DNA from 2 places in the Pseudoalteromonas sp. A25 genome. Region 1 is predicted to be linked to the other one. Evidence: predicted binding sites of a transcription regulator. Region 1 holds the regulator's gene; the other holds the start of a gene.
The links. Region 1 encodes NrdR, which represses ribonucleotide reductase genes. Its sites were predicted from a motif close to AAACACNANATNTNGTGTTT; they were not measured.

Region 1 (7,504 bases):
CTAAATCAAAATGCGGTGTTCCACCACGAATGATCACACCTAATGCAATGATGGCATCAAACTGCTTTTTCATCGCAATGCGCTTAGCTGCTAAAGGTAACTCAACTGCACCAGGTACGTATACCACAGTGATATCTTCATCACTTACACCACCGGTACGCTTTAACTCATCCACAGCACCTTCTAGCAGGCTTTTACCAATAAAGTCGTTAAAACGAGAAATAACAATGGCAAATTTTTTGCCCGGTGCATATTTGTTACCTTCAATAATGTTCATTAGATGATCCTAATCTTATAAATACCAATGCTGAAGCATGTACCGAAAACTTCGGTAAAGCAATTGCCAAATTGGGGCGCATAATAGCACAAATTTACCCATCCCCAAACAACTAAAAACGGGCCTGTATTAGGCCCGTATTTTCGTTACCATTGAGTACTATCTTGGCTCAACATAATCAGTTACTTCGAGATGGAATCCCGATAATGCGTGGTACTTTTTAGGCATACTCATCAAACGCATTTTTTGAATGCCTAAATCGGCAAGAATTTGTGAACCGACCCCCACTGTACGAGAGGTCCCTTGAAACTTACGAACATTTACTTGTTCGCCTTGGTCTTGAGCCGCAAACGCCTTAACCATCGCCTCTATTTCATGACTTTGCTCTTGTTTACCCAGTACCACCAACACGCCATTATTTTCACTAATATACTGCATCGCACTGTGTAAACTCCAACTTCTGTCGGCACCGCGATCTGATAACAAAATGTCATTAAACGTACTTTGCAGGTGCACTCGCACTAACGTGGTATCACCGGGCTTTACTTCGCCTTTTAGTAGTGCGTAATGGAGTTGACTGTCAATAGTATCTTTATACGTCACTAGATCAAACTCACCATACTCTGTTGGCAGCTTACACTGAGCCACTTTTTCAATGGTTGTTTCGTTTAAATTTCGATACTCAATTAAATCAGCAATAGTGCCAATTTTAATACCGTGCTCTTTGGCGAACACTTCTAACTGCGGACGACGCGCCATGGTGCCATCGGGGTTTAAGATTTCAACAATGACCGACGACGGCTCAAGACCCGCCAAACGAGCAAGGTCACAGCCCGCTTCAGTATGACCCGCTCGAGTCAATACACCACCCGGTTGCGCCATAATTGGGAAAATATGTCCGGGTTGAACAATATCACTGGGTACAGCCCCTTTTGCAACTGCAGCTTGAACAGTACGCGCTCTATCTGCAGCTGAAATACCGGTCGTTACCCCTTTGGCGGCTTCAATTGACATTGTAAAGTTAGTAGAAAACTGTGCACCGTTGTTGCGCACCATCAGTGGCAAATCTAATTGTTGGCAGCGCTCTTGAGTCATTGTTAAACAAATTAAGCCTCGACCATACGTTGCCATAAAGTTAATCGCATCTGCCGAAATATGCTCGGCAGCGATAATTAAATCACCTTCATTTTCACGGTCTTCATCATCCATCAAGATAACCATTTTACCGGCTTTAATGTCATCAATGATTTCTTGTGCGCTGTTCAAATTCATAATCTACCTATCTAATTAAGGTTTATTGGGGTTATTTTATAAAGCCCGCTTTGGCTAACAAACTGGCTGTGAGAGTAGACTCGCTAGCCTGAGGTTGCGCTCCTAGCACTAAGCGCTCTAAATAACGGGCGATCTGATCGACTTCTAAATTTACCTGACTACCAACTTTAAAATCGGCAATCGTGGTCTCTTGTGCTGTATGAGGCACAATGGTTAATTTAAATTGCTGCTGCTTCACTTCATTCACAGTCAGGCTAATACCATCAACAGCAACAGACCCTTTATGGGGTATATACTTCATCAGCTCAGCTGGCGCTTCGAGCCAATATTCGGTCGCTCGCGCATTGGCCTCTACGGCAACAACAGTAGCAATACCATCCACATGCCCCGACACTAAATGCCCACCTAAACGAGAAATGGGTTGCAAAGCTTTCTCTAAATTAACTTTCTGACCTTGTTTATAGTGAGAAAACTGAGTGAGCTTTATGGTTTCGTTTGATAAATCAGCTCTAAAGCCATCTTTAAACTTCTCTACCACTGTTAAGCAAACCCCGTTTGTCGCAATGCTATCTCCAAGGTTAACATCACTCATATCTAAGTTGTCGCTACTGACACGCACGATAAGGTCGCCTTGTGACGGTGTTAACTCGCTAAGAGTTCCTGTTGCTTCAATAATACCTGTAAACATATTGCCTCTTTAATTAGCGGGTTCTGGCCGTAATACGAATATCATCGCCTATTTGGCAAACATCCAAAAACTCTAACTGAGTAAGCTCATCCATTGCGGTGATTTCCGGTAAGCTAAATAAACTTTTGCCATCGCAGCCAATTAATTTTGGTGCTAAATATACCACATATTCATCAATTAATTTTTGCTGTGTAAACACCCCCGCTAAGGTGGCACCCGACTCCAGCCAAACGTGATTGACACCCCGCTGCGCTAATTGCTCTAAAGCTGCACGACAAGATATTTTTTGCTGTTGTGACTTTATCTCAATTTGTTCTACGTAATGAGGCCATTGCTGTTGATTATCAAGGCGTGTGCGTAAAATTAAAATGGGGGCGTCTATTTGAAATAGTGCCAGATCGGGCGTTAACCTATTTTGTGAATCGATGATCACTCTAAGTGGCTGTCTTACACTTTGACCTTCGGGTAATTCAATCTCTAACTCGTCCAGTCGCACGTTAAGCTTGGCGTCATCCGTAATAACCGTATCGGCACCACTTAGTATCGCACAGCTTTGCGCTCTAAAAATTTGTACGTCTTTGCGTGCATCAGCACCTGTGATCCATTTACTTTGACCGTTTTTCAGCGCTGTTTTACCATCTAAGCTGGCTGCCAATTTACAGGTAACAAAAGGTAAGCCTTGCTCCATACGCTTTAAAAAGCCCTTATTTAAGGCTCTTGCTTGCTCTTGCATTAAACCTGAAGCGGTTTCAATACCCGCATTTTCTAGCATTGCTAAGCCTCTACCCGCCACTTGAGGATTAGGGTCAACCATCGCGGCCACCACACGAGTCACGCCAGCTTTAATCAAACCTTCGGCGCAAGGCGGGGTGCGACCGTAGTGACTACATGGCTCTAATGTCACATAAGCGGTTGCGCCTTTTGCGTTTATACCAGCTTGTTTTAAAGCATTAACTTCCGCATGCCCTTCCCCTGCACGTTGATGATAACCTTGCCCTACTATCTGGTCATTTTTAACAATCACACAACCAACATTTGGGTTGGGTGTCGTTGTAAAACGCCCTTTTGCCGCAAGCTCAATGGCCAACGTCATGTAACGGCGATCATCGCTTGTAAACATGCTTAGTCACCCAGTCTTGCTATTTCTTCACCAAACTCGCGAATATCCTCAAAAGAGCGATATACCGATGCAAACCGCACATAGGCCACTTTATCAAGCTTCTTCAGTGCTTCCATAATGCATTCACCAATGAGATGGCTAGACACTTCTCGCTCACCAGTGGCTCGAATTTTTGATTTTATTTCGTGGATCACTTCATCAATTTGCTCGGTACTAACTGGGCGCTTTTCTAAGGCTCTTGCCAATCCGTTTATCAACTTATCTTCATTAAATGGTTCACGAGAACCATCTTGTTTGATCACCCGAGGCATCACCAGTTCAGCACCTTCAAATGTCGTAAAGCGCTCATGGCATTCGATACACTCTCGGCGTCTTCGTACTTGGTGGCCAGAGCTCACTAAGCGAGAGTCTATTACTTTGGTATCTTTAGCAGTACAAAAAGGACAGTGCATATATGTTTCACTTTAGAAATCTGACAAAAAAGGCCGCTAAATAGCGGCCTATATCATAACAAAAAATGCTGTTTTGTGCGTAGAATTATGCGTAAACCGGTAATTTAGCGCAAATTGCTTTCACTTTTTCTTTAACCTGAGCTTGTACAGATTCATCATTGATGTTGTCTAATACATCACAGATCCAACCTGCTAACTCTTTTGACTCTGCTTCTTTGAAACCACGGCGAGTGATCGCTGGAGAGCCAATACGCAGACCAGAGGTTACAAACGGCGAACGTGGATCATTTGGCACTGAGTTTTTGTTCACTGTGATATTCGCACGACCCAGCGCTGCATCTGCATCTTTACCTGTGATGTCTTTATCAATTAAATCTAGTAAGAATAAGTGGTTATCTGTTTTACCAGATACAACTTTGTAACCACGCTCTTGCAGTACAGATACCATTGCTTGTGCATTAGCAACAACTTGCTTTTGGTAAGCTACAAACTCAGGCTGCAGTGCTTCTTTAAATGCTACCGCTTTTGCAGCAATTACATGACATAAAGGACCACCTTGGCCACCTGGGAATACCGCACTGTTTAACTTTTTGTAAATATCTTCATCATTACAAGCTGAAATGATCAAACCACCACGAGGACCCGCTAACGTTTTGTGTGTCGTCGTGGTCACAACGTGTGCGTGAGGAACTGGGTTTGGATAAATGCCTGCAGCAACAAGACCTGCCACGTGAGCCATATCAACAAGTAAGTATGCACCTACTTTGTCAGCAATTTCACGGAACTTAGCCCAGTCAACAATGCCAGAATAAGCAGAGAAACCGCCAATGATCATTTTAGGCTTGTGCTCAAGTGCTAGCGCTTCAACTTGTGCATAGTCAATCTCACCCGTTTCTTCATTTAAACCGTACTGGATCGCATTGTACGTTTTACCTGAAAAGTTTACGTGTGAACCGTGAGTAAGGTGACCACCGTGCGCTAAGCTCATGCCTAATACTGTATCATGTGGCTGAAGTAGTGCTTGGAAAACCGCAGCATTTGCTTGAGAACCAGCATGCGGCTGAACGTTAGCATAGTTTGAGCCAAACAGCTCATTTGCACGGTCGATTGCTAGTTGCTCAACGACATCTACGTATTCACAACCACCGTAATAACGCTTACCAGGATAACCTTCAGCGTATTTGTTTGTTAACTGAGACCCCTGTGCCTCTAGAACACGTGGACTACAATAGTTTTCAGACGCGATAAGCTCGATATGTTCTTCTTGGCGCGTTGTTTCTTGCGCAATCGCTTTCGCTAATTCAGGGTCAAAATCTGCAATATTCATGTTACGTTCTAACATGGGGTCTCCTAGGTGCACGTATGGTATTAAAAGCCGTATTGTACGCTCAAACGCGTTTGATGCCTATGATCTTGGCATGAGCATATTTAAACAGGGATTGAATTTATTTCACAGTATTAAAAGAATGATATTTTTTTATTTAAACATTAATTTAATTAATGTTTTTTGTAGTAAGAATTAAGTATTTTTATGTTTAAGACAGACCGCCCTTTGCAAAGAGCGGTCTAGCATGACGGTTAATTACAGCAATTTAGCAAAAATTGCAGCCTTAAGCCTATCGTAATCCGCTGTCATCGGCTGTGCCAAACAATCTTTATTCAAGGCTTGTTGCAATACTTCTGGCATGTCAATTTGCTGCCCGAGTACTTGTTCTACTGACTCTTTAAATTTTGCAGGGTGCGCTGTCGCTAGAAATATACCTGTACTGTTTGCTGTCTTATCTAATGTCAGCCCTTCATAAGCAATGGCAGTATGCGGCTCGGCGATATATCCACGTGCCGCAACCTCTCGCATCACTTCCTGAGTGCGTTGCTCATCGACACAACGTGAATAAAATTCATGTTTGTCAAATTGACCACTGTCTAACATGCTTTGAACACGAGGCCAATTATTAGGTTTACTCACATCCATTGCATTTGATAACGACTCAATGGTCTCATTTGGTGACCACTCACCTGACGCGATATAACGTGGAACTGTATCATTTTGGTTAGTTGTAGCCGAGAGTTTTCTGACTGGTAAACCAATGACTGACGCTATCATTGCAGCACACACATTACCGAAATTACCGCTTGGCACCGAAATATGCACATCACTACGCTGCTCCTTTGGCAGCTGCGCTAGTGCTTCAAAGTAATAACAAACCTGAGCAAGCAACCTGCTGATATTAATTGAGTTTGCTGAGTTTAAACCCAGCTTTTGTTTTACTTCATCATCTAAAAATGCTTGCTTAACTAAACTTTGACAGTCATCGAAGCTTCCTTCAACGGCATAACAATGAATATTACCACCGAGCGTAGTGAATAGCTTTTGCTGCGCCAGTGAGATTTTGCCTTCTGGATATAAGATAACCACGTCAACATTCGGTTTATTGTAAAACGCATGCGCAACTGCGGCACCGGTGTCGCCACTGGTTGCGGTTAAAATGGTGACACGCTCACCTTCATTGAACAGACCAATACACTCGGCCATAAAACGACCGCCAAAATCTTTAAACGCTAAAGTAGGGCCATGAAATAGTTCTAAACAGAAATTTGTATCATCAACTTGTGCCAGTTCAACAGGAAAGTTAAACGCACGAGTGACCATTTCAGTCAATGTATCTTTAGGTAATTCGTCACCAATTAAGTGAGCGAGTATTTGTGCGCTACGCTCAACAAAAGGTAAATCTAATAACGCTTGCACATCGTCTAAACGCGTTAGATCTGTTGGAAAAAACACCCCTTGATTACGCCCTAGCCCTGTTTTAACAGCTTCTGTAAACGATACTTTTTGATGTTCATCTTTTAAGTTAACCAATTGCATTACAAATTTACTCCTTGAGAAATAGCACGAGTGCCTAAGTTATCGAGTTTACAGATATGGCTAAAGCCATGTTCATTAATATAATTTTTTTCAAGCCATTGCTGGCATTGCTGCGCTTCATCTAATGTTTTACAAATAGCAAATAAGGTTGGCCCTGCACCTGAAATACTCACTAATTGAGCACCATACTCAGGTAAAGCCACTTTGGCATCGCTAAAACCAGTAATTAAAGACTGCCGATATGGTTCAGCCAAATCATCTTGCATCAATGCAAGTGCTTCATCAAAACGCCCACTTTGCAGCAAAATACAGTAACTAGATAAACGCTGTGCAAATTCTACCGCATCATGCGTAGACATGTTCTGCGGTAATACGCCTCTGGCCTTTGCGGTATTAAGAGCAAAGCCTGGGTAGGCAGCCACATAGTACCACTGCTCATCAACGGGCAAAGCAAGTGCTTTGTTAGGTACTAAATCGGCAGTTAACTGCAAGCCTCCCAAGTAGCACGGCGTAATATTGTCATAATGACGAGCACCGCTGACTTTACCTTCAAAGTCAGCCATCAATTCGATCATCTGAGACTGAGACAGCTGAGTGTCTGCATATTTGTCTAAAGCAACAAATGTGGCAACTACGGAACAAGCACTAGAGCCAAGCCCCGAACCTATTGGCAGACGCTTTTCCAACGTCAGCAGGGCTGCAGGCATGCTTGGTGCGACATGCTCTCTGAAATGCAATAAACACTGGAAAGATAAATTCTCCTGCGCGTCGCTTGGTAGTTTAGCAGCATACGGACCCACACATTGAAATGTATCTTGCTCAGCGTGTT
Region 2 (7,504 bases), 850 kb from region 1:
CCTCAAGAGCAACTAAACCTGATTTTTCAGCTTGAACTAAAAATTCACTATTTAATGAATCATCTTTGAGCCAAAACGGCACATTCATCAAAGAACGACAATGTTTCGCGACCTTGTTGCTGTAAAACTCTGAGTCATCAATATAATCGTAAAGAATAGCTGCCTTAGTCTCGTTGTGTACCTGCATGGCTTTAACGCCACCTGTAGCTTCTAGGTGTTTAAACACTTCAGCAGCTAAATACCAAGCAAATGTTGGCGGGGTGTTATACATACTGCCCTGTTTTGCTTCAATCGAGTAATCTAAAATTGAAGGGCGTGGTAGGCCTTTTCTTTCTAATAGTGTCTTGCGCACAATAACAATGCAAAGACCAGAAGGACCGATATTCTTTTGAGCACCAGCGTAAATAATATCAAAGTCATCGACGTTTATTTCTCGGGATAAAATAACAGATGACATATCCGCAACAATCGGCGCATTAGGGTGCTTTGGTACGTCAAAAATCTCAATGCCGTCGATTGTTTCATTGGGACAATAATGAATAAAAGAGGCGCGTTGTGGCAAAGACCATTGGGATACCGGCGTGATATCAAAAACGCCCTCTTTGTCGTTACGTATATTTATACCTTCAACAGCGGTAAACTTAGCCCCCTCTTGGGTTGCTCCCGTTGACCAAATACCATTTTCAATATAGATACCCGGTGCATCATCTAAATGCAGGTTTAAGGGCACAGCCGCAAACTGCCCACGACCACCACCATGCATAAACAACACCTCAAACTGATCAGAGATGTTCATCAAGCGTCGTAAGCTAGCTTCACATTCTTCTACCATTTTTAAAAATGGCTTTGAGCGATGGCTTACTTCCATCACTGATACACCCAAATTTTGCCAATCCAAAAACTCTTGCTGTGCTTTTTTCATTACCTCTGGGGGTAACATCGCTGGACCTGCACAAAAGTTATATACCGTCATTATTCCTCATTCCTAAACAACTTTATATTTACCGATAAAAAAAGCGGCCGAAGCCGCTTTTATCACTTATTCACCTTGTGGATCATCTGTTGTATCCGCTGGTGTTTCCTCAGCTGCCGGCAACTCTGTGCCTTCACCTTCGGGTAGCTCTTCAACTGCTATTTCTTCGATACGTTGTAAACCAACTACTTGCTCATCGTCAATAGTTCTGATCAAAATAACCCCTTGGGTATTACGACCAACCGTTGAAACTTCGCTTACGCGAGTACGTACTAAGGTACCACGGTTAGAGATAAGCATTATTTCATTGTTATCTTCAACCTGTACAGCACCCACTACGCTACCGTTACGCTCACTGACTTTGATAGATACCACGCCTTGTGTTGCGCGGCTCTTAGCTGGATAGTCTTCAAGCGGTGTACGCTTACCATAGCCATTTTCAGTTACAGTCAATATTGCACCATCATTTTTAGGTACTATCAATGAAACAACTTTAACGTCATCTGGCATTTTTATACCACGTACACCCGTCGCAGTTCGTCCCATAGGGCGAAGCGCTAACATCTCTTCACCAGTTTCTGGGTCAATTTTTACAGCGCCTGTTTCAGAGTCTTTGAGCTTTTCATTGAAACGAACCACTTTACCATGATCGGTAAATAGCATGATGTCGTTGCTGCCATCTGTGATATCAGCACCAATTAAGCAATCTCCTTCATTGAGGTTAATTGCAATGATACCGCTCGCGCGCTGACGGCTATATGCTGTAAGAGGAGTTTTCTTAACCGTGCCATTGGCCGTAGCCATCAATACATATTTATCTTCTTCGTACTCACGCACAGGCAAGATAGTTGTAATACGCTCATCGGCTTCAAGTGGTAGTAAGTTAACAATAGGCTTACCGCGTGCTGCACGAGATGCTAACGGTAGCTGATATACCTTCAACCAATACATTCGCCCAGCAGTTGAGAAACACAAAATGGTATCGTGTGTATTTGCAACCAATAATCGCTCAATAAAGTCTTCATCTTTCATTCGCGTCGCTGCTTTACCTTTACCACCACGACGCTGTGCTTCGTAATCAGTCAAAGGTTGATACTTCACATAGCCTTCATGCGAAAGCGTCACTACAACATCTTCTTCGTTGATTAAGTCTTCAAGGCTTATATCATGCGCTGCTGCGCTTATTTCAGTGCGACGTTCGTCACCATATGTATCTTTTATGATAACAAGTTCATCACGAATTACTTCCATCAAACGCTCTGGCGAAGAAAGGATAAGTAGTAGTTCTGCAATTAACTCTAGTAGCTCTTGGTATTCCGCTAAAATCTTCTCGTGCTCAAGACCCGTTAACTTATGTAAACGTAGGTCCAAGATAGCCTGAGCTTGCTGCTCTGAAAGGTGGTATTGACCATCACGAATACCCAGCTCTGCCGCTAACCAATCGGGACGGGCAACGTTATCTTCGCCCGCTTTATCAAGCATGGTTTTAACGGTACCCAATTCCCATGGGCGTGCTACTAACGCAGCTTTCGCTTCAGCAGGGCTTGGCGACTTACGAATAAGCTCAATAATTGGGTCTATATTCGCAAGTGCTATCGCTAAACCTTCAAGCGTATGCGCTCTGTCACGCGCTTTGCGCAAATCAAATACAGTACGACGCGTTACCACTTCACGGCGGTGAATGATAAACGCTTCTAACATCTCTTTTAGGTTAAAGCACTTAGGTTGGTTGTTATCAAGCGCAACCATGTTCATACCAAACACAGTTTGCAACTGAGTTTGTGCATAAAGGTTGTTTAGGATAACTTCGCCTACTTCACCACGCTTTATCTCAATAACGATACGCATACCGTCTTTGTCTGACTCGTCGCGCAGTGCACTGATCCCTTCAATCTTTTTCTCTTTAACCAGCTCAGCGATTTTTTCAATCAAGCGAGCTTTGTTAACTTGGTATGGGATCTCATGAACAATAATGGTTTCTTTACCCGTTTTCTCGTCCACTTCGATTTCAGCGCGAGCACGGATATAAACTTTACCACGTCCAGTTTTATAAGCTTGTTCAATGCCCTTTTTGCCATTGATAATCGCGGCAGTTGGGAAATCAGGACCAGGAATATATTCGATTAATTCATCAATCGTTAAATCCGGATTCTGGATCAACGCTAAACAACCATTAATCACTTCTGTTAAGTTATGAGGTGGTATGTTAGTTGCCATACCAACGGCAATACCTGATGAACCATTAACTAATAACGCTGGTACTTTGGTTGGCAATACATCTGGGATTTGCTCTGTACCGTCGTAGTTAGGTACAAAATCAACCGTTTCTTTTTCTAGATCAGCCAAAAGTTCGTGCGAGATTTTCGCCATACGTACTTCGGTATAACGCATAGCAGCAGCGGAGTCACCGTCTACTGAACCAAAGTTACCTTGGCCGTCAACCAGCATATAACGTAAAGAAAATGGTTGCGCCATACGTACTATCGTGTCGTAAACCGCACTATCACCGTGTGGGTGATATTTACCGATTACATCACCGACAACACGCGCCGACTTCTTATAAGGCTTGTTCCAGTCGTTCTTCAACTCGTTCATGGCGAATAAAACACGACGGTGAACTGGCTTTAAGCCATCACGTACGTCGGGTAATGCACGCCCAACGATTACACTCATTGCGTAGTCTAAATACGAGTTTTTGAGTTCATCTTCGATATTGACTGGCAGGATTTCATTGGCGAGATCAGTCATTTGATTCCACTTTCCTTCAGTGTCTACCTCTTTTATGTCACACTATCGCGTGGCAAAGAGGTTGAGTTATTATTAATTCTGAACAGCCATGCTATCACACTTTTAATTAATTTACAGGCGCAAAATTTTAGTGATTTTAATCTGACCCCTCTTATAATGCGCTCAGATTAACGAGGAAGTTTTTTATGACCGAACATCAAAATGTAGATCCACAAGAAATCGCAAAATTTGAACAAATAGCGGATCGTTGGTGGGATACTGAAGGCGAATTTAAGCCTTTGCATGATATTAACCCATTGCGCTTAGACTTTATAAACGATAAATCTCACGGAATATTTGGCAAGCAAGTGTTAGATGTAGGCTGTGGTGGTGGTATTCTTACCGAAAGCATGGCTAAACTCGGTGCAATTGCACAAGGCATAGACATGGGACAAGAGCCTTTAAATGTGGCAAAACTGCACAGCTTAGAATCAGGTATTAAAGTTGATTACCAAAAAATCTCTGTTGAGGAGTTTGCACAGCAAAACCCTGAGTCATTCGACATCGTAACCTGCATGGAAATGTTAGAACACGTACCCGATCCCGCTTCTATTATCTCCTCGGTTGCAGCGCTTGCAAAACCCGGTGCAAGTGTATTTTTTTCAACATTAAATAAAACCACAAAAGCCTATCTTTTAGCCATAGTGGGGGCAGAAAAGTTATTAAAAATGGTACCAGAAGGTACACATAATCACGACAAATTTATCCGCCCTTCCATTTTAATTAACTGGGCAGAGCAAGCCGGGTTGAAAGTAAGAGCAAGTGCTGGCATCAGTTACAACCCACTTAGCAAAACATTTACGCTCAGCGACGATGTAAGTGTCAATTATCTGCTGCACTTTGAGAAATTAGCATGATTGAAGCGGTAATTTTTGACTTAGATGGCACTTTGCTAGATACATGTGATGATCTCGGTGCAGCGCTTAATTACACGTTAAAGTTGCATAACAAGCCTTGTGTGCCAAAAGACATATACAGTCCAGCGATTTCGAATGGCGTTCAAGCGTTGTTGGAGGTTGGTTTTCAAGAGGAATTAGTCAATTATGAACTCGCAACTTTAAAGCAAACATTATTGGATCACTACGCGCAAAATATTGCTGTTCACAGTCGTTGTTTTAAAGGGATAAAAACACTCTTAGAAGAAATAGAACGCAAGGGTATTAAAGTTGGCATTATGACCAACAAACCTACTTTTTTGACACTCCCATTGCTTGAATGCATCGATGAGCTTAAAAGTATCAAAGTTGTTGTATGCGGTGATACGTTGGATGAGGCCAAACCCTCACCAAAGCCATTATTGCATGCGGCCAAACAATTGGGCGTTCAACCAAGTGCTTGTTTTTATGTTGGTGACGCAGCCAGAGACATCGAAGCAGCTAAAGCGGCAAATATGCTCTCAGTCACTGCGCTATGGGGATACGTACCAAGTAAAGCGGTTGCTCAGAGCTGGCAAGCAGATCTGAATTTAACTAAGCCAGAATCTCTAATTTCTCATATATAGTGTAGTTACATACGAAAAAGCACTATATCTAGTGCTTTGTAACTAAAAAAGAGTCAAGTTGAGTATAAAAAAATCAGTTAGAATTTTTTTTGAATTTGCTAAAAAATGCAACCATCTCTGTTGATTTTCTGAAGACGTGTCTAGCAGTAATTCCTCAACGGTTAATAGGCACTAACACAAATGGTTTATCCTTAACTTATCCACAATTGTGGGTAAGTTGTTCTATTGCAAATTTAGCTCAACCACACTATCTTGTGATCCACGGTATGCTCATCACCATATATAGTGGTGAATAGATAAACAATAAGTGTGAACCGTGCGTTTACCAAAAACATAATTCCGAAGGAATACAGGCGCAACTATGAACCAACAGTTATCTGTCAGCAAAAGAAACGGCCGCAAAGAGCCGCTTGATTTAGATAAAATCCACCGCGTGATCACTTGGGCAGCGGAAGGCTTAAACAATGTTTCTGTGTCTCAAGTCGAACTTAAATCCCACATTCAGTTTTATGATGGAATTCGCACTGAGGATATTCATGAAACGATTATTAAAGCAGCTGCCGACTTAATCGACAAAGAATCGCCTGATTATCAATATCTAGCTGCGCGCCTAGCCATTTTTCATCTGCGAAAAAAAGCTTATGGCCAATTCGAGCCGCCACGTCTTTATGATCATGTTACCAAGCTGGTAGAAGATAAGCGCTATGACCCCCACCTTCTTGTAGATTACACAGAGCAAGAACTGGATGAACTGGACAGTTATGTTGACCATAGTCGCGACTTAAACTTTAGCTATGCGGCTGTAAAACAGCTAGAAGGCAAATATTTAGTACAGAACCGAGTAACAGGTGAAATATACGAAAGTGCACAGTTTCTGTACATTTTAGTAGCTGCGAGCCTATTCTCTGACTATCCAAAAGAAACGCGTTTGGACTATATAAAGCGTTTTTATGATGCAATCTCGCTGTTTAAGATTTCATTGCCAACACCGATTATGGCTGGCGTACGTACACCAACTCGCCAATTTAGCTCTTGTGTTTTAATTGAGTGCGGAGACAGCCTTGACTCTATCAATGCGACCTCATCTGCAATCGTTAAATATGTAAGCCAACGTGCAGGTATTGGTATTAATGCTGGTCGCATTCGTGCGCTAGGTAGCCCAATTCGCAATGGTGAAGCTTATCACACAGGCTGTATTCCGTTTTATAAACACTTTCAAACAGCCGTTAAAAGCTGTTCACAAGGCGGCGTTCGCGGCGGTGCAGCTACATTGTTCTACCCACTGTGGCACTTAGAAGTTGAAAACCTGTTGGTTTTAAAAAATAACCGCGGCGTAGAAGAAAACCGCGTTCGCCACTTAGATTATGGCGTACAGTTTAACAAAACAATGTACACCCGCTTGATTAAAGATGGCTATATTACTTTGTTCAGCCCATCAGACGTACCAGGTTTATACGATGCATTCTTTGAAGATCAAGAAAAATTCGAGCAACTGTACGAGCAATATGAACAAGATGAGTCTATTCGTAAAAAGCGCATAAAAGCCATTGAGCTTTTCTCAATGTTTGCTCAAGAGCGCGCAAGTACGGGCCGAATTTATCTTCAAAATGTCGATCACTGTAATACTCACAGTCCATTCGACTCAAAAGTTGCACCGATTCGCCAGTCGAATCTTTGCCTAGAAATTGCTTTGCCAACCAAGCCGTTGAATAATGTAAACGACCCTGATGGTGAAATTGCTCTATGTACCTTGTCAGCCTTTAACTTAGGTGCACTAGAGTCATTGGACGAGCTTGAAGAACTAGCTGAGTTGGCAGTCAGAGCACTTGATAACTTACTCGATTTCCAAGATTACCCTGTACCTGCAGCACAAAACGCAACAATGGGGCGTCGTACATTGGGTATTGGTGTGATCAACTATGCTTATTACCTAGCTAAAAATGGCGTTAAATATTCAGACGGCAGCGCTAATGGCCTAACACACCGTACTTTTGAAGCCATACAGTACTACTTAATGAAGGCATCAAACGAGTTGGCAAAAGAACGTGGAGCATGCCCTCTATTTAATGAGACAACGTATTCACAAGGCATTATGCCAATTGATACTTATAAGCGTGACTTAGATAAAATTTGTGAAGAGCCGCTTCATTTGGACTGGGATAGTTTACGTCAAAGCATTAAAGAGCACGGTATGCGTAATTCAACCCTGTCAGCATTAATGCCATCAGAAACATCATCGCAAA

Region 2: nrdA (class 1a ribonucleoside-diphosphate reductase subunit alpha) is a predicted target of NrdR. The motif match lies at 5,533-5,552, and genes of this name have one in related genera.

The regions. Positions count from the first base shown of each region.
Region 1 covers NZ_AP021846.1:2,893,112-2,900,615, forward strand. The annotation lists gene ribH (6,7-dimethyl-8-ribityllumazine synthase) at 1-277, opposite strand, end outside; gene ribBA (bifunctional 3,4-dihydroxy-2-butanone-4-phosphate synthase/GTP cyclohydrolase II) at 437-1,549, opposite strand; gene GDK41_RS12500 (riboflavin synthase) at 1,581-2,237, opposite strand; gene ribD (bifunctional diaminohydroxyphosphoribosylaminopyrimidine deaminase/5-amino-6-(5-phosphoribosylamino)uracil reductase RibD) at 2,251-3,357, opposite strand; gene nrdR (transcriptional regulator NrdR) at 3,360-3,809, opposite strand; gene glyA (serine hydroxymethyltransferase) at 3,895-5,151, opposite strand; gene thrC (threonine synthase) at 5,392-6,675, opposite strand; gene thrB (homoserine kinase) at 6,675-7,504, opposite strand, start outside.
Region 2 covers NZ_AP021846.1:2,041,033-2,048,536, forward strand. The annotation lists gene serC (3-phosphoserine/phosphohydroxythreonine transaminase) at 1-973, opposite strand, end outside; gene gyrA (DNA gyrase subunit A) at 1,040-3,721, opposite strand; gene ubiG (bifunctional 2-polyprenyl-6-hydroxyphenol methylase/3-demethylubiquinol 3-O-methyltransferase UbiG) at 3,907-4,617, shown strand; gene GDK41_RS08665 (HAD family hydrolase) at 4,614-5,261, shown strand; gene nrdA (class 1a ribonucleoside-diphosphate reductase subunit alpha) at 5,623-7,504, shown strand, end outside.